DNA from 3 places in the Scandinavium manionii genome. Region 1 is predicted to be linked to each of the others. Evidence: predicted binding sites of a transcription regulator. Region 1 holds the regulator's gene; each other region holds the start of a gene.

Region 1 (6,449 bases):
GAACATGTGCCGTGCCCGGTAGACGATATCGTGGTGGATGAAGAGCACAAAGTCGTCACCACTCCGGCCTATATGCTGGCGCAGAATATAGCTGACGCGGCAACTGGCATTGAGAAGCTGGTGGCCCGCGTGATGGTGCTGTGCGAATGAGTCAGCGCCGTTCGCCGTTGGCCTGGATAAAGCGCATTCTGCTGCGGGTGATAATCACGCTCGCCGTTTTTTGGGGCGGGGGCATCGCGATTTTCAGCGTGCTACCGGTGCCATTTTCAGCAGTGATGGTGGAGCGCCAGCTCGGGGAAATGTTTAGCGGTAACTTTCACTATCTGGCTCATTCTGACTGGGTAAGCATGGATGAAATGACGCCGTGGATGGGACTCGCCGTCATCGCTGCGGAAGACCAGAAATTCCCGGACCATTGGGGATTTGATGTGTCTGCCATTGAGAAAGCGCTGGCCCATAACGAGCAGAATGAAAACCGCATTCGTGGCGCATCCACATTGTCGCAGCAGACCGCGAAAAATCTGTTCCTGTGGGATGGCAGAAGCTGGCTGCGTAAAGGGCTGGAAGCGGGTTTGACGGTGGGCATCGAAACCGTCTGGAGCAAAAAACGCATCCTGACCGTTTACCTGAATATTGCCGAATTTGGTGATGGGGTATTTGGCGTCGAAGCGGCTGCGCAGCGCTATTTCCATAAACCTGCCAGCAAATTGACGATGTCGGAAGCGGCGTTGCTTGCGGCGGTTCTGCCAAACCCTATTCGTTTTCGTGCTGATGCGCCATCAGGGTATGTTCGTAGCCGTCAGGCGTGGATCTTACGCCAGATGCGTCAGCTCGGTGGGGAAGGGTTTATGCGGGAAAATAAACTGTATTAAAGATTTTGCCCTCTCCTGCGGGAGAGGGCGTCAGACAGTCAGCGTAAACGCGGACTAATCTTCATCGAAACCGGCGTTAAACAGTGCGATCACCGCCGCCAGGGCTTCAGTTTCTTGCGGCCCGCTGGCTTCGATTTCAATCTGTCGGCCTTTGGCAGAATCCAGCATCAATAACGCGATAACGCTGCTGGCTTCGGCTTCGGTGCCTTCGTCATTGCGCAGCCACACTTCGGCATCATAATTCTGTACCAGCTCAAACAGCTTCATCGCCGGGCGGGCGTGCATCCCCAGCTTATTCGTGATTTCAACCGTGTGCTTTACGCTCATGTTTTCCGTTTTTCCAGCGTCCGATGACGAGACTGAACGTTCTTCCCGCGTGAGCGGAAGTAGTCAGCCAGCTGTTCGGCAATGTACACCGAACGATGTTTACCGCCGGTACAACCAATCGCGACCGTCAGATAGCTGCGGTTGTTGGTTTCCAGCATAGGTAACCATAGCTCAAGATAGCTGCGGGTCTGATAGATAAAATTGTGAACTTCTGTGTGACGATCGAGGAACGCGGCAACCGGTTTATCGAGGCCGGTCATAGGACGCAGTTTCGGGTCCCAGTGCGGGTTTGGCAGGAAACGCACGTCGAACACGTAATCGGCATCGATAGGGATCCCGTGCTTAAAGCCGAAGGATTCAAACACCATCGTCAGTTCGCGTTCACGCTTGCCAAGCAGGCGCGTACGCAGCATTTCAGCCAGTTCATGCACCGACATTTCTGACGTGTCGACAATCAGGTCAGCACGGGAACGCAGCGGTTCCAGTAAATCGCTTTCCTTATCGATTGCGCTTTCCAGCGACAGATTTTTGCTGGAAAGAGGGTGCAGACGGCGTGTATCGCTATAGCGGCGGATCAGCGTGTTGCGATCGGCATCAAGGAACAACAGTTGCGGAGAGAATGCATCAGGCAAATTGTCCATTGCCTGTTCAAAAATCTCCGGAGATTCCGGCATGTTACGCACATCAATGCTGACCGCGGCAGAAATTTGTCGGTCAGCAAGGCTTTTCGCCAGTTCGGGCAACAGCACGACGGGCAGGTTATCCACACAGTAAAAGCCCATGTCTTCCAGCGCACGCAGGGCGACAGATTTACCTGAGCCCGAGCGACCGCTGACAATCATCAGTACCATCAGTCGTTTCTCCTTAAGACAACCGAGTTACCGTTAGGCATCTTCATCACCGTTATCGTCGCTGGTGATAATTTCATACAGTTCCTGATCGCTCTGTGCGCTACGCAACCGGCGGCAGATGGCTTTGTCTGCCAGACGCTTCGCCACCAGTGAAAGGGTGTGCAAATGCGTTTTGGTCTGATCGGCAGGCACCAGCAGGGCGAACAGCAGATCAACCGGCTGGTTATCAATCGCATCAAAGGCGATCGGTGTTTCGAGCTGCACGAAAACGCCGACGGCACGCAGAGTATCTTCTTCCAGCTTGCCGTGAGGAATGGCGATGCCGTTGCCGATACCGGTACTGCCCATCTTTTCACGGGTCAGAATAGCTTCGAATACCACCTGTGACGGTAAGCCAAGCTGTTTTGCGGCCAGTTCGCTGATGATTTCCAGCGCACGCTTTTTACTCTGGCAGTGAACTGCACTGCGGGTACATTCCTGGTTAAGGACATTGCTCAATTGCAGAGCGGAATCATTGTTCATCATAATTTCACCTGCGTGCCGCCCAACCCGAACAACCGGGTCAGGCGTACGCCCGGACAATTAGTGTTGTTTCAGTTTATCTTTATGTTTGGTCAGCTGTCTTGCCAGCTTATCGATAAGACCGTCTATTGCGGCATACATATCCTGCCCTTCCGCACTGGCATGAATTTCGCCCCCGTTAACATGCAGGGTGGCATCCGAGATATGAGTCACCTTTTCCACTTTTAACACAATATAGACTTGATTGATCCGTTCGAAAAACTGCTCAAGCTTCGCGAATTTGGTGTTCAAAAATTCACGCAGTGCGTCAGTGATTTCGACATTGTGTCCTGTGATATTGAGCTGCATAGTGTCTTCCTTATCGGTTGTGTCAGACCAGCTGTTTACGCTGGTTTGACGGCGGAATGGATAAAGACTCTCGGTACTTTGCAACGGTGCGGCGTGCCACCATGATACCCTGTTCGGACAGCATGGTAGTCAGCTTACTGTCACTCAGTGGTTTCGCGGGATTTTCCGCGGCAATTAACTTCCTCACCAGTGCGCGAATGGCCGTGGACGACGCTTCGCCGCCGCCTTCGGTATTCACATGGCTGGAGAAGAAATACTTAAGCTCAAAAATGCCCCGTGGGCTGTGCAGATACTTTTGCGTGGTAACGCGTGAAATCGTTGATTCATGCATTTCGACGGCCTGGGCAATATCAGCCAGCACCATCGGTTTCATGAACTCTTCGCCCTGATCAAAGAACGCCTGCTGCTGTTCGACGATGCAGCGGCTCACCCGCAGTAGCGTGTCATTGCGGCTTTCCAGGCTTTTAATCAGCCATTTGGCTTCCTGTAGGTTGCTGCGAATAAATTGGCTGTCGGCGTCGTTGCGCGTGGTGCTGCACATGCCAGCGTAATGCTGATTGATTTGCAGGCGCGGGATACTGTCGGAATTGAGTTCAACTGCCCAACGGCCGCTGATTTTACGCACCAGCACATCGGGGATGACGTATTCTGGTTCGCCGGTCTGAATCGACTGACCCGGACGCGGATCCAGAGACTGAATCAACGACACGGCTTCTTTCAGCACATCCTCTTTGAGGCGAGTGACGCGCATCAGGGAACGGAAGTCATGGTTGGCCAGCAGGGGGAGATGATCGCTGATAATCGTTTTGGCTTCCGTTAGCCACGGCGTCTCTTTGGCAAACTGGGAGAGCTGGATCAACAGGCAGTCGCGAAGATCTTTTGCGGCCACGCCGATCGGATCAAAGCGCTGGATGCGTTTCAGCACCGCTTCGACTTCATCGAGATCGAGCTCTTCGTCGCCGATGCTTTCGAGGATCTCTTCCAGCGATGCGGTGAGGTAGCCGGTGTCGTCAACCGCGTTCACGATCGACGTGGCTATCGCGCGGTCGGTATCGGAAAACGGCGTCAGCCCAACCTGCCACATCAGATAGTCCTGAAGTGACTGCGTCGTTTCGCCCTGGTAGACCGGCAGTTCGTCATCCTGATAATCGGTGCCGGTACCGGACGGCGTGCCTGCGGTATAGATTTCATCCCAGCTGGCGTCGAGCGGAAGCTCATCGGGCATTTCTTTCTGCTCGAGGGCATCAACCGTATCAAATGTGTCGTTATCGGTTTCTTCTTGTGAATCGACTTCCTCGTGAAGGTCGGTTTGCTCAAGCAGGGGATTACTCTCCAGCGCTTGCTGAAGTTCCTGTTGCAGCTCGAGCGTAGAAAGCTGTAACAGACGAATAGCCTGTTGCAGTTGCGGCGTCATGGCGAGCTGTTGGCTGAGCCTTAATTGCAAACCTTGCTTCATAATCAGGGCAAATTTCTCCGGCCAGAATGTCTGTATTCACTACCCTATCAGAGTCTGAAGTCTTCCCCAAGATACACGCGCTTAACATGCTCGTCCTGGAGGATTTGTTCCGGCGTACCGTGAGCAATCAGATGCCCCTGGCTCACGATGTAAGCGCGTTCGCAGACTGCTAACGTTTCGCGAACGTTATGGTCAGTAATCAGCACGCCGAGGCCGCTGTCGCGCAGGTGTTCGATAATACGCTTGATGTCGATAACCGAAATGGGGTCAACGCCCGCAAAAGGTTCATCCAGCAGAATAAATTTAGGATTAGCTGCAAGCGCGCGGGCGATTTCTACACGACGGCGTTCACCGCCTGAGAGCGCCTGACCGAGGTTGTCGCGCAGATGCTCAATGTGAAACTCTTCCATCAGCTCGTTTGCACGGTCAACGCGCTGCTCGTTGCTCAAATCGTCACGGATTTGCAGCACCGCCATCAGGTTATCAAACACGCTCAGACGGCGGAAAATGGAGGCTTCCTGCGGCAGATAGCCAATACCCCGACGGGCACGGGCATGCAGTGGCAGCATACTGATATCGTCATCATCAATGATGATGTTACCCGCATCGCGGGACACAATGCCGACCACCATGTAGAACGTGGTGGTTTTACCCGCCCCGTTCGGGCCCAGCAGGCCGACGATTTCGCCGGAATTCACCGTCAGGCTAACGTCTTCAACGACCCGACGTCCCTTATAGGCTTTCGCAAGATTCTTTGCTGTTAAAGTTGCCATAACGTATTAGTTACTCTTTTTAGGCTGAGCCGGTGTGGTGTTGTTGCTCTTATCTTGCAACTGCGATGGCACCAGAACCGTCGTCACGCGTTTACCTTTTTCGCTATACGCCTGCATTTTCTGCTCTTTCACCAGATAGGTAATCTTGTCGCCTTTAATGTTGCTGTCGACCTGCTCGAGATACGCGTTGCCAGTCAGCACGACAAGATCATTAGCCACTTCGTAGTGCATTTTCGACGCATGGCCGTTAACTGGTTTGCCGTTGTCCTGCATCTGGTAAAACGTAGCCGGGTTACCGTAGCCATCCATCGTCTCTTTGCCTTTAACACCGGCTGGGCGAGTGACCACCACTTTGTCGGCATTAATTTTGATGGTGCCCTGGGTGACGATAACGTTGCCGGTGAACGTCGCAACGTTACCCTGCATGTCCAGAGACTGTTGATCGGATTCAATGTGGATCGGCTGATCGGTATCACCCGTTAAGGCCAGCGCAGGCAGGCTGGATGCCAGCAACACGCTGGCAAGGGCAAGCTTAAAGCTGAATTTATTATTTCTGAATTTCATAGGAGGTTCTCACCTTTTCAATCAGCTCGGCGTTTTTGCTGCGTAAGTTGCCGCGCATTTTGAGGCCGCTGGAATTAAATGTTGTACCGTACAACGTCACCAAATCGTCCGAACTCACGTCCTGAGTCACCAGATTCACAATGGCGTTATCCGTCGTAACTTTGCGCAGTTGAGAGTCGTCCGTCAGGGCGTTGATCTCAACGTGACCGTACAGATACAGCATACGGTCATTGGTCAGTTTGGCCTTGTCAGCCTTGATAGACCAGGTCGGCACTTTATTTACATCAAAAGTGGTCAGAACCGGTCGGGTAAACCACGAAACGGCCTGCTCGGAGAAATACTCGACATGTTCTGAAATCAACCGGTAGGTCAACGCCCCTTCTGGGTTGTAGACCACGGAGTCGGTATGCTCGCTTTTATAAGTCGGGTCGTTATTGTTGACGACCGCCGGACCTGTGTCGTCTTTGTCCACCAGATTGAAGCCGATAAGCACCAGCGCCAGCAGCGAAAGCAGAATGATAACCCAACGTCTGGTTTTACTCATATTGATTGCCCTTTGGCTTCATCCAGCTTGCCCTGAGCCAGCAGCAACAAATCGCACACTTCACGGACGGCACCACGGCCTCCGGCGATACGCGTGACATAATCCGCGCGCGGTGGCAGCAGGGGATGTGCGTCTGAAACCGCAACGCTCAGCCCCACCTCGGCCATCACCGGCCAGTCGATTAGGTCATCA
Region 2 (6,449 bases), on a different contig from region 1:
GTTACCCAGAAATGGGTGGGGGCCCTGCCAGCTACATCCCGGCACACACGTCGTCTGCCCTGGCTGCTTCCTTCCGGATCTGACCTGGTGAACAGAGTAGCGTTGCGGGAGAACCAACAGAGCCCCCATTGAGAGCGTTATTCCTAACGCGCTGACGCATTATCCCTGCGCGGCCCGGCAATTGCAACCCACCGCGGTCTGGATGATGGTTTATTGTGCGACTGTACCTTTACTGGGGTCCTGCGGGAACAAGATTTCCATATTGCGAACTTGCTCTCAGCAAAACCTGGGAGAGTGTCCAGACTGTTTTAATGCCATCGGACATCCGTCTTTCTTCTTTTTTAGGGGTCGACAATGATCAAATCACTGCCTTTGACACTCACGCTGCCAATGCCCGCTATCGACGAAGTGACTCTTGCCCATCAGGGCCTCAACTATTTACGCCCCAGCGTGGTGCTGGATTTTATCAGCGTCAGCCCTAACGCTTTGCTGTTTGTCACCCCGGTGGCAGTGCTGTTCGCCTCGCTTGGCGTGGTCGGCCACGTGCCGCTGCGCAGGATACCCGTGGCGGTTTCCGGGCGCGTAACCTATCCCATCAGCACCCAGGTACTCCCGGAATTGCGCGGTAAGCTGATTATCAACACCGCCTCCAGAAAGCTGAAATTCCTCGAAAATCAGGTGGTCAAACCCGATGAGTTTGCGCCGAGTACCTCGCAGGTAATTGGCCTGGCCCTGGAGTTTACCTTCCAGCAGCCCGAGTGATCTCCACCTTCACAAGCTGAAGTGCGTCGCTTATCCTGTGCTTTTCCCAACTGGAAAGCGCTATGGAACCCATTGATTCATTTCCGCACCGGGTGTGGCAAATCGTTGCAGCCATCCCGGAAGGTGCTGTCACGACCTACGGAGACGTCGCGCGGCTGGCGGGTTCGCCTCGCGCGGCGCGTCAGGTGGGTGGCGTTCTGCGCCGTTTACCGGAAGGATCAACCCTGCCATGGCATCGGGTGGTGAATCGCCATGGCAATATTTCCCTGACCGGGCCAGATCTCCAGCGTCAGCGCCAGGCGCTGCTATCGGAAGGCGTTCAGGTATCGGGTAGCGGCAAAATTGATATGCAGAAGTATCGCTGGAATTACTGATCCCTCCCCCGCGAGGAGGAGGGAAGCCGACGTTATGGGATTTGCGTCGGGGCAGGTACGGCGGACGACGGGTTCACTTGAGTCGGTGAAGTCGACGGTACGGTTGTTGCCGCACCACCATCAGTCGCCACCGGCACTGGAGTTTGCTGCACAGGCACCAGTGTCAGGTCAGCTTTGGTGCCACCGTCATTGATAACCGGCTGCACCGTATCGGTAATGAACACCAGTTTATCGTTGATGGTCACTGCCGCACTCAACAGGATCCGCGCGTTTGGCTGAATATCTGCCGGGTTATACGGCAGCACGAAGCTGAACGGTGCCTGTTTCCCTTCCGTACGCGTGACTTTCTGAGAAAGCACTTTCGACGGCGCATCTGCCAGAGAAGCATCCGACAGCGTTACCGTCAGCACCGCATCCGGTGGCAGGGCCACTTTCTGGCGGATCCAGGCGGTACCAGAAACGTTAGGTTGCTGAATGGCAGGTTGTGTAGCCTCAGAGGGGTTCGGGCTTGGTGCCGGTGTCTTGATATCCGCACTTTTTTGAGCACAGGCAGACAGTGCAACCGCAACCGCTAAACCACTTAACATGTGCACGAGTTTCATTATGTTCTCCTTATCATCCATGCACTCACAGGATTAAATCCTGCAAGAGTGAGTGGTTAAAACATTTGTGACGCAGTAAGTGTGGCACAGATCTCAGATATTTGCCTGTAATCGCGCCGTTATTCAGATAATTGCACCCATCGGACCACTTCGAAAACTGCGTTATACTGTGGCTATTCCCGCGCAGCACGCGGTCTTTTTACCTTTGAGGACATTTATGAGTCAGGCTCTCTCTAATCTGCTAACCCTGTTAAATCTGGAAAAAATTGAAGAGGGATTGTTCCGCGGTCAAAGTGAGGATCTGGGCTTACGCCAGGTATTTGGCGGCCAGGTCGTCGGTCAGGCGTTGTATGCCGCTAAAGAAACCGTGCCTGTCGACCGTCTGGTGCATTCGTTCCACAGCTACTTTTTACGCCCAGGTGACAGCCAAAAACCGATTGTGTATGACGTTGAGGTACTGCGCGATGGCAATAGTTTCAGCGCCCGCCGCGTGGCAGCTATCCAGAACGGCAAGCCGATTTTCTATATGACCGCCTCTTTCCAGGCGCCGGAATCGGGCTACGAACATCAAAAGCAGATGCCGCTGGCCCCTGCCCCTGATTCGCTGTCATCCGAAACCGATATTGCCCGCCAGCTGGCGCATCTTCTGCCCCCACAGGTGAAGGAGAAGTTTCTGTGTGATAAACCACTGGAGATCCGTCCGGTCGAGTTCCATAACCCGATGAAGGGCCACGCGGCTGAGCCAAAACGCCAGGTATGGATCCGCGCCAACGGCACGGTGGCCGATGATTTCCGCGTGCATCAATATCTGCTGGGCTATGCATCTGATTTTAACTTCCTGCCGGTTGCCCTTCAGCCGCACGGCGTGGGCTTCCTCGAAAAAGGGATGCAGGTCGCAACGATTGACCATTCCATGTGGTTCCATCGCCCGTTCAATATGAACGAATGGCTGCTGTACAGCGTGGAGAGCACCTCTGCGTCGAGCGCGCGCGGTTTTGTGCGTGGCGAGTTCTATACTCAGGATGGCACCCTGGTTGCCTCTACGGTGCAGGAAGGCGTAATACGTAACCGCAATTAACCCTTTGCCGTAATGCAAAGAAGCCTCCCAATGGGAGGCTTCTTGCGCTCTGGAGATAACTCAATCTGTCGGACGCTGGCAATTATGCGTTATACGCATTCTCGCCGTGGCTGTTGACGTCCAGACCTTCGCGTTCCTGTTCTTCCGGAACACGCAGTCCCACAGTCAGGTCAGCCAGTTTGTAACCGATGAAAGCCACCACGCCAGACCAGACAATCGTCAGACCGATACTTTCCAGCTGTACCAGAACCTGATGGCCCATGGTCACGCCTTCCGCATAGCCGACGCCACCCAGTGAAGTCGATGCGAAGATGCCGGTCAGGATACAACCTACAATCCCGCATACGCCGTGTACACCGAACACATCGCATGGGTCATCCACACGCAGCCAGCGTTTCAGAGCAGTGACGCCCCACAGACCGGCCAGGCCCGCCGCGATACCGACAATCAGGGAACCACCCACGCCGATGTAACCACAGGCAGGAGTGACCGCCACCAGACCGGCGATTGCACCAGAACATGCGCCCAGCAGAGAAGGCTTACCGCGTACCGCCCACTCACCGAAGACCCAGGCCAGAATCGCAGCCGCAGTCGCCACTACGGTGTTCAGGAAAGCGAGTGCCGCAATTTCGTTGGCGGAGCTTGCGGAACCGGCGTTAAAGCCGAACCAGCCCACGTACAGGATAGCCGTGCCGGTGAAGACCATTGGCAGGTTATGCGGTTTGAACGCTTCTTTGCCAAAGCCCACGCGTTTGCCAATCAGGTATGCGCCCACCAGGCCCGCAACTGCGGCGTTGATGTGAACAACAGTACCGCCCGCGAAGTCCAGCGCGCCATGCGTGGCCAGCAAACCGCCGCCCCAGACCATATGCGCAATCGGTACGTAGGAGAAGGTCATCCACACCACCACGAAAATCAGCACTGCGGAGAAGCGAATACGCTCCGCCAGCGAGCCAACAATCAGGCCGACGGTGATACAGGCGAATGAACCCTGGAAGGCCACGTGGATGTACTGATAGAAGGTGCCCATCAGCGCTTTCAGTTCGATGCCTTTCAGCAGCACCCAGTCGAAGCTGCCGAAGAAGTTGCCGCCGGTGCCGAACGCCAGGGTATAGCCGTAAACCACCCACAGCACGCAAACCAGTGCGAAGGTGACGGTGACCTGCGTCAGCATGGAAAGCACGTTTTTGCCACGGATCAGGCCGCCGTAAAACAGCGCAATCCCGGGGATACTCATAAACAGCACCAGCGCGGTGCTGATCATCATAAAGGCGTTGTCAGCTTTATCGGCGACCGCAGGCGCCGCCAGAGCCAGGCCCGGCAACAGTGCCAGTACAGCTGGGGCAATTTTCAGTAGAGTTTTGTTCATTTTCTCGATCCCTATCACTGTGTGCCAGGCGTTACAGAGCCGCTTCGTCGGCTTCGCCAGTACGAATACGAATGACGCGTTGCAACTCGGCGACGAAGATCTTGCCGTCGCCAATCTTGCCGGTGTATGCCGCTTTACTGATCACGTCGATCACCTCATCGAGCTGATCGTCGGCGATCGCCACGTCGATTTTCACCTTCGGCAGAAAATTGACGCTATATTCGGCACCGCGGTAAAGCTCGGCATGGCCTTTCTGACGCCCGAAGCCTTTCACTTCGGTCACGGTCAGCCCCTGAATACCAATGGAAGACAGCGCTTCGCGAACGTCTTCGAGTTTGAATGGTTTAATCACCACGGTAACCAGCTTCATAGATCCCCTCCAGTCAGAATTCGGTAATGGCGGCAGCTAACACCTATGAGGTAAAGCAATCGGCGTGCCAGAAATTAAAACCGGAGATCATCCAGAAGATTCTGGCCTTTTCTGTGGCTGCGTAGAGCAGTGCTGTTCGACTTAACGGAAATGAGAAGCAGGAAGGAAAAACAAAACGCACCATTGCGGTGCAAGGTGAGTTTTGTTTTTGCACCAGCGCGCGCTGGTGTGAGTAAATTGCTTAATCGTGGTGCATCAGGCGATAAGCGTTTCTTCTTCGATACTGGCCGCCAGTTCTTCCCCGGCAAGTTGCAGTTGATACATCTGCCAGTAACGCCCTTTGGCTTCAAGAAGTTGCTGATGCGTGCCCCGCTCCACCGCCTGTCCACGGTGGAGCACCATGATGGTATCGGCCTCAACGATGGTTGAAAGACGGTGGGCGATCACCACCAGCGTCGTACGCTGTCGTACCAGCGCCAGCGCCTGTTGGATCGCCTGCTCGGTGCCGGAATCGATATTTGCGGTGGCTTCATCGAGGATCAAAATTTGCGGGGTATCCACCAGCACGCGGGCCAACGCCAGCAGCTGTTTCTGTCCGACCGACAGATTATTGCCCTGCTCACCGAGTCGGGTGTAAATCCCGTCGCTCAGGGTGCGTGCCAGTTCTGCGAGCTGTACCGTTTCCAACGCCTGCCAAACCTGTTCCTCGCTGATATCACGGCCCAGCGTGACGTTGGCAAAGAACGATTCGGCCAGCACCACCGGGTCCTGCTGCACCATCGCCACGCCCTGACGAATGACGCCGTGGCTCAGCGACGATAGCGGGCGTCCATCGAGGCGAATTTCGCCTTTGCTCAGCGGATAGTAGCCCATCAGCAAGCTGGCGAGCGTACTTTTACCGCTGCCGGTATGCCCGACCAGCGCCACAAAGCTGCGCGTCGGCACGTTAATGTTGATGTCCTGCAGCACCAGACGATCGCCACGGTAGGCGAAAGAGACATCGTCAACGTCGATCGACCCGCTTTGCAGCGGTGCTTCATCTGCGCCGTAGTTCTGACGCGGTTTGTCCATCAGTTCAAACACGCGCTCGCCCGCCACCACCGCCTGCTGCAGCATCGACTGCTGAGTGGTGAGTTCAATTAACGGCTCATTTAAACGCCCGAGGTAGCTGATAAACGCATACAGCACGCCGACTTCAATCGTGCCGGTGCTGCTCAGTCCAAACAGCATCAGCAGGCCGCAGAGGATCAGTGAGGAGAACAGACTCAGCAGCGGACGCAGCAGAAAGCCATCCAGACGCAGAGTCTGCATGCGGGCCATGTAGTGCGAGCGGCTCGCTTCCCCCATCCGTTCGCCAAAACGCGCCTGCTGGCGGAACTGCTGAATAACGCTCATGCCGTTGATGACTTCGTTGAAACCGTCGTTGATGTCCGCCAGATAGGCGCGGACGCGACGCACAATTGGCGTGCTGTAGCGCTGGTAAATCAGCATCACCACGATAACCGCCGGGAAGATGGCGATCGCCACCAGTGCCATGCGCCAGTCGAGGCTGAACATCGCCACTAGCATCGCGCTGATCAGTGCTGCGCTGCGTAGCACCGTAGAAACCACGGTGACGTAAAGATCGCGAATCACTTCGGTGTCATTGGTCACACGTGAAATCAGCTGCCCGACCGGCTGCACGTCAAACTCGCTGAGCGGCTGGCGCAGCGCGGCGTCCATCACGTCGGTCCGTAATTGTTGTACCACGCCGACAGCGGCACGGTTAAACAACAGCGACTGCGCATAGTGCAAGGATGCCGCCAACAGCTGCAGACCTACGTACGATGCGGCAAGACCGATAACAATGCCCCACGGCAGATAGCTTTTCGCCACCATATTATCGATGAAATAA
Region 3 (6,449 bases), on a different contig from region 1:
CAGCACGTTTACGGTCGTTCTCGGTCAGGTGACGTTTACGGATACGGACAGAAGTAGGTGTTACTTCTACCAGTTCGTCGTCATCGATGAACTCAAGAGCCTGTTCCAGGGACATCTTCTGTGCAGGAACCAGAGTTGTCGCTTCGTCAGTACCGGACGCACGCATGTTGGTCAGTTTCTTACCGGTCAGGCAGTTTACAGTCAGGTCGTTAGAACGACTGTGAATACCGATGATCTGGCCTTCGTAAACTTCTGCACCGTGACCCAGGAACAGCTTACCGCGGTCCTGCAGGCTGAACAGCGCAAACGCGACTGCTTTACCCTGGCCGTTGGAGATCAGCACGCCGTTGTTACGCTGGCCGATTTCGCCCGGACGAACGTCGTCGTAGTGGCTGAAGGTGGAGTACAGCAGACCAGTACCGGAAGTCATGGTCATGAACTCAGTACGGAAGCCGATCAGGCCACGCGCTGGGATCAGGTAATCCAGACGAATACGGCCTTTGCCGTCAGGGATCATGTCTTTGACATCGCCCTTACGCTCACCCATAGCCTGCATTACAGAACCCTGGTGCGTTTCTTCGATATCCAGAGTTACGTTTTCGAACGGCTCTTGCATACGGCCATCGATCATACGGTTGATAACTTTCGGACGGGACACAGCCAGTTCGAAGCCTTCACGACGCATGTTTTCGATAAGAACGGACAGGTGCAGTTCACCACGACCGGATACACGGAATGCATCCGCATCTTCGGTTTCTTCAACCCGCAGTGCCACGTTGTGCACCAGCTCTTTGTTCAGGCGGTCGAGGATCTGACGTGAAGTCACGTACTTACCTTCTTTACCACAGAACGGAGAGGTGTTGACGTTGAAGAACATGGTTACGGTCGGTTCATCAACAGACAGCGCTGGCAGCGCTTCTACCGCCTGCACGTCGCAGATGGTGTCAGAGATGTTCAGTTCGCCCAGACCGGTGATTGCGATGATGTCGCCAGCTTCCGCTTCAGCAGATTCGATACGTTCCAGACCGAGGTGGCCCAGGACTTTACCGACTTTACCGTTACGGGTTTTGCCTTCGCTATCAATGATAGTGACTTGCTGGTTCGGCTTCACTTTACCGCGTTTGATGCGGCCGATGCCGATAACACCCACGTAGCTGTTGTAGTCCAGCTGGGAGATTTGCATCTGCAGCGGGCCATCAAGGTCAACGTTTGGTGCTTTAACGTGGTCAACAATCGCCTGGTACAGCGGGGTCATATCTTCCGCCATATCGGTGTGATCGTTACCCGCAATACCCATCAGTGCAGATGCATAGATGATTGGGAAGTCGAGCTGTTCGTCAGTCGCATCCAGGTTTACGAACAGGTCGAAGACCTGATCAACAACCCAGTCAGGACGTGCGCCAGGACGGTCAACCTTGTTGATAACCACGATTGGCTTCAAACCATGGGCAAATGCCTTTTTGGTTACGAAGCGCGTCTGCGGCATTGGGCCATCCATTGCGTCAACGACCAGCAGAACGGAGTCTACCATGGACATTACACGTTCAACTTCACCACCGAAGTCGGCGTGCCCTGGGGTATCAACGATGTTGATACGGTAGTCATTCCATTTGATAGCGGTGTTTTTAGCGAGGATGGTAATCCCACGCTCTTTCTCCAAATCATTGGAGTCCATCACGCGTTCGGTGGCTTCAGCACGTTCGTTACTGAAAGTACCAGATTGCTGCAGCAGCTTATCAACCAGGGTAGTTTTACCATGGTCGACGTGCGCGATGATGGCGATGTTACGCAGATTTTCGATCACAACTTTGCCTCAGGCATTAGAAATAGCGCGTTATTGTACACGGATTAATCGCAGGACTAAACAGGATCACAAACATCCTCTGCAAACAAGTATCGCAGAGTTGTCGTGTGATCGCTTTCACGAAGAGTAAAAAGGGCCTAATCACGCAAATTGCACCAAAACAGTGCCCGCATTTCACACATGAGCACTATTTTGGTGCAAGATATCCATCGTGGTGCAGCCCTTTTGCACTATGGTGCGCATCATAACGCCTTTTGGGGTGTATTTAAAAGTTGGCACAGATTTCGCTTTATCTTTTTCAAGGCAACAACGCCACATTAAGCAGTGCCAAGAATAGTTCGTTACCACGACGACACTGACAAATCCGGGAGAGTTTAAGTATGTCCGCTGAACACGTTTTGACGATGCTGAACGAGCATGAAGTGAAGTTTGTTGATCTGCGCTTCACCGATACCAAAGGTAAAGAACAGCACGTCACAATTCCTGCTCATCAGGTAAATGCCGAGTTCTTCGAAGAAGGCAAAATGTTTGACGGCTCCTCTATCGGTGGCTGGAAAGGTATCAACGAATCTGACATGGTTCTGATGCCAGACGCTTCCACTGCTGTCATGGACCCGTTCTTCGAAGAGTCTACTCTGATCATTCGTTGTGACATCCTTGAGCCTGGCACTCTGCAGGGCTACGACCGTGACCCGCGCTCCATCGCTAAACGCGCTGAAGAATACCTGCGTTCCACCGGCATCGCAGACACCGTTCTGTTCGGGCCAGAGCCAGAGTTCTTCCTGTTCGATGATGTGCGTTTCGGTAGCTCTATTTCCGGCTCCCACGTTGCTATCGATGATATCGAAGGCGCATGGAACACCGGCACCAAATACGAAGGCGGCAACAAAGGCCACCGTCCAGCGGTTAAAGGCGGTTACTTCCCGGTTCCACCAGTCGATTCCGCACAGGACCTGCGTTCTACCATGTGTCTGGTGATGGAAGAAATGGGCCTGGTTGTTGAAGCTCACCACCACGAAGTAGCAACTGCTGGTCAGAACGAAGTGGCAACCCGCTTCAACACCATGACCAAAAAAGCTGACGAAATTCAGATCTACAAATATGTGGTTCACAACGTCGCGCACCGTTTCGGTAAAACCGCGACTTTCATGCCAAAACCTATGTTCGGTGATAACGGTTCCGGTATGCACTGCCACATGTCCCTGTCCAAGAACGGTACTAACCTGTTCGCGGGTGACAAATATGCAGGTCTGTCTGAGCAGGCACTGTTCTACATCGGTGGCGTAATCAAACACGCTAAAGCGATCAACGCCCTGGCGAACCCAACCACCAACTCCTACAAGCGTCTGGTCCCGGGTTACGAAGCACCGGTTATGCTGGCTTACTCTGCCCGTAACCGTTCTGCATCTATCCGTATCCCAGTGGTTGCGTCTCCGAAAGCACGTCGTATCGAAGTGCGCTTCCCGGACCCAGCGGCTAACCCGTATCTGTGCTTCGCAGCTCTGCTGATGGCTGGTCTTGACGGTATCAAGAACAAGATCCACCCAGGCGAAGCAATGGACAAAAACCTGTACGACCTGCCGCCAGAAGAAGCGAAAGAGATCCCACAGGTTGCAGGTTCTCTGGAAGAAGCACTGAACTGCCTGAACGAAGACCGCGAGTTCCTGACTGCGGGCGGCGTGTTCACTGACGAAGCGATCGATGCTTACATCGCTCTGCGCGTTGAAGAAAACGACCGCGTTCGCATGACTCCGCATCCGGTAGAGTTCGAGCTGTACTACAGCGTTTAAGAAGTTAGTCATCTCCGATGGTTTTCGCGTTGTAACAAGGCGGCAACTGAGTAAGTCCCAATGAGCTTAGTCCACTAAGTGATTTGGGCGAACAAAGGCAGCCAACACTGTTGCAGCGTGAAGGACACGGAGATTGAGTTGCCGTGGAAACTTTTGGCCCATCTTAGGATGGGCTTTTTTCTCCAGCAACAGTCTGATATCAGGCGCTTTGCGGAAGAAAACCGCTATAATGCACTAAATTGGTGCACACCTTTCAGGAGACTGCCGGATGGCAACAGGCGTGCTGCCCGATGCTGGGCAGATCCTCAATTCTTTAATCAACAGTATCCTACTGGTCGATGACGAGCTGGCGGTTCATTACGCCAACCCGGCAGCGCAGCAGCTGCTCGCCCAGAGTTCGCGTAAATTATTCGGTACACCGCTGCCGGAACTGTTGAGTTATTTTTCCCTGAACATTGACCTGATGCAGGAAAGTCTGCTGGCAGGACAGGGTTTCACGGACAACGAAGTGACGTTGGTCATTGATGGCCGCTCGCACATTCTGTCGTTGACCGCTCAACGGCTGCCTGATGGCCTTATCCTGCTCGAGATGGCGCCGATGGATAACCAGCGTCGTCTGAGCCAGGAACAGCTGCAGCATGCTCAGCAGGTCGCTGCACGCGATTTGGTGCGCGGTCTGGCCCATGAAATCAAGAACCCGCTTGGCGGCCTGCGCGGCGCGGCTCAGCTTTTGAGTAAAGCGCTGCCCGATCCGTCACTGCTGGAATACACCAAAGTTATCATTGAGCAGGCCGATCGCCTGCGCAATTTAGTGGACAGGCTTCTTGGTCCACAGCAGCCAGGAATGCATATCACTGAAAGCATTCACAAAGTTGCTGAACGTGTGGTGAAACTGGTGTCGATGGAGCTTCCGGACAACGTGCGTTTAACACGTGATTACGATCCAAGCTTACCGGAATTACCGCACGATCCCGACCAGATAGAGCAAGTTTTACTGAATATCGTGCGTAATGCTCTACAAGCACTGGGCCCGGAAGGCGGCGAAATTATTCTGCGTACCCGTACCGCGTTCCAGTTAACGCTCCACGGCGTACGTTACCGTCTTACCGCCCGCATTGACGTAGAAGACAACGGACCGGGCATCCCCTCTCACCTGCAGGATACGCTGTTTTATCCGATGGTCAGTGGGCGCGAAGGCGGCACCGGTCTGGGCTTATCCATCGCCCGAAGCTTGATCGATCAACACTCCGGCAAAATTGAGTTCAACAGTTGGCCGGGCCATACAGAATTTTCGGTTTACCTGCCCATTCGGAAATAGAGGTGCATTTTATGCAACGAGGGATAGTCTGGATCGTTGATGACGATAGTTCCATCCGTTGGGTGCTTGAACGCGCGCTCACCGGGGCAGGATTAACCTGCACCACGTTTGAAAGTGGTAGCGAAGTGCTCGACGCGCTGGCCAGCAAGACGCCGGACGTGCTGCTGTCTGATATCCGAATGCCTGGTATGGACGGGCTGGCGTTGCTCAAACAGATTAAACAACGCCATCCGATGCTCCCTGTCATCATAATGACGGCCCATTCCGATCTGGATGCGGCCGTGAGCGCCTACCAGCAAGGGGCTTTCGACTATCTGCCGAAGCCGTTTGATATCGACGAAGCGGTAGCACTGGTCGAACGGGCGATTAGCCACTATCAGGAACAGCAGCAACCGCGCAATGTGCAGGTCAACGGGCCGACAACGGACATTATTGGCGAAGCGCCTGCGATGCAGGACGTGTTCCGCATTATCGGCCGTCTTTCCCGTTCGTCTATTAGCGTCCTGATCAACGGTGAATCCGGGACCGGTAAAGAGCTGGTTGCTCATGCCCTGCATCGCCATAGCCCTCGCGCGAAATCACCTTTCATCGCGCTGAACATGGCGGCAATTCCTAAAGATTTGATTGAGTCTGAACTGTTTGGCCACGAAAAAGGCGCGTTTACTGGGGCGAATACTATTCGTCAGGGCCGCTTTGAACAGGCCGACGGCGGGACGCTGTTCTTAGATGAAATCGGCGATATGCCGCTGGATGTGCAGACGCGTCTGCTCCGCGTGCTGGCCGATGGTCAGTTTTATCGCGTGGGTGGTTATGCGCCGGTGAAAGTGGATGTCCGCATCATTGCGGCAACGCACCAGAACCTTGAGCTGCGCGTACAGGAAGGTAAATTCCGTGAGGATTTATTCCACCGCCTAAACGTCATCCGGGTGCATCTGCCACCGCTGCGCGAACGCCGGGAAGACATTCCGCGTCTTGCGCGTCATTTCTTGCAGGATGCGGCCCGCGAGCTTGGCGTTGAAGCCAAACAGCTTCATGCCGAAACCGAAGCCGCATTAACGCGCCTCGCGTGGCCAGGGAACGTACGCCAGCTGGAAAACACCTGCCGCTGGCTGACGGTGATGGCCGCCGGTCAGGAAGTGCTGATTCAGGATCTGCCCGCAGAGCTGTTTGAGAGCAGCGTGCCGGACAGCCCATCTCATTCGCTGCCTGACAGCTGGGCAACGCTGCTGGCCCAGTGGGCTGACCGCGCGCTGCGTTCCGGTCATCAAAACCTGCTCTCTGAAGCGCAACCGGAAATGGAGCGTACGCTGCTAACTACCGCCCTACGTCATACCCAGGGGCACAAACAGGAAGCCGCGCGCTTGCTCGGCTGGGGTCGAAATACCCTGACGCGGAAGCTGAAAGAGTTAGGAATGGAGTAGTCCGTTTGAGATTGCTGATAGTGAAACGGGCCATTCGGCCCGTTTTTTATATCACGCGTGAGAACTGCTGCATCCGCGCTTTCTGGCGCAGATAGGTATCGAAACACATGCAGATG

What was found. Region 1 encodes sigma-54, which starts transcription at its own class of promoters, with help from an activator protein. Its sites were predicted from a motif close to GTTGGCACANNTTTCGCTNT; they were not measured.
Region 2: the regulator sigma-54 is predicted to act here: its motif matches at 4,608-4,627, upstream of glnK (P-II family nitrogen regulator).
Region 3: the regulator sigma-54 is predicted to act here: its motif matches at 2,076-2,095, upstream of glnA (glutamate--ammonia ligase).

The regions. Positions count from the first base shown of each region.
Region 1 covers NZ_JALIGC010000036.1:322,231-328,679, reverse strand. Annotated here, with positions in the region: gene elbB (isoprenoid biosynthesis glyoxalase ElbB) at 1-150, shown strand, start outside; gene mtgA (monofunctional biosynthetic peptidoglycan transglycosylase) at 147-872, shown strand; gene npr (PTS phosphocarrier protein NPr) at 927-1,199, opposite strand; gene rapZ (RNase adapter RapZ) at 1,196-2,050, opposite strand; gene ptsN (PTS IIA-like nitrogen regulatory protein PtsN) at 2,084-2,575, opposite strand; gene hpf (ribosome hibernation promoting factor) at 2,633-2,920, opposite strand; gene rpoN (RNA polymerase factor sigma-54) at 2,943-4,376, opposite strand; gene lptB (LPS export ABC transporter ATP-binding protein) at 4,424-5,149, opposite strand; gene lptA (lipopolysaccharide ABC transporter substrate-binding protein LptA) at 5,156-5,713, opposite strand; gene lptC (LPS export ABC transporter periplasmic protein LptC) at 5,697-6,257, opposite strand; gene kdsC (3-deoxy-manno-octulosonate-8-phosphatase KdsC) at 6,254-6,449, opposite strand, start outside.
Region 2 covers NZ_JALIGC010000040.1:715,398-721,846, forward strand. Annotated here, with positions in the region: RNA gene ffs (signal recognition particle sRNA small type) at 23-119, opposite strand; gene MUU51_RS21130 (dTDP-glucose pyrophosphorylase) at 355-762, shown strand; gene MUU51_RS21135 (MGMT family protein) at 825-1,136, shown strand; gene MUU51_RS21140 (YbaY family lipoprotein) at 1,169-1,738, opposite strand; gene tesB (acyl-CoA thioesterase II) at 1,956-2,816, shown strand; gene amtB (ammonium transporter AmtB) at 2,899-4,185, opposite strand; gene glnK (P-II family nitrogen regulator) at 4,217-4,555, opposite strand; gene MUU51_RS21160 (SmdB family multidrug efflux ABC transporter permease/ATP-binding protein) at 4,811-6,449, opposite strand, start outside.
Region 3 covers NZ_JALIGC010000029.1:11,099-17,547, reverse strand. Annotated here, with positions in the region: gene typA (ribosome-dependent GTPase TypA) at 1-1,804, opposite strand, end outside; gene glnA (glutamate--ammonia ligase) at 2,185-3,594, shown strand; gene glnL (nitrogen regulation protein NR(II)) at 3,863-4,912, shown strand; gene glnG (nitrogen regulation protein NR(I)) at 4,924-6,333, shown strand; gene hemN (oxygen-independent coproporphyrinogen III oxidase) at 6,380-6,449, opposite strand, start outside.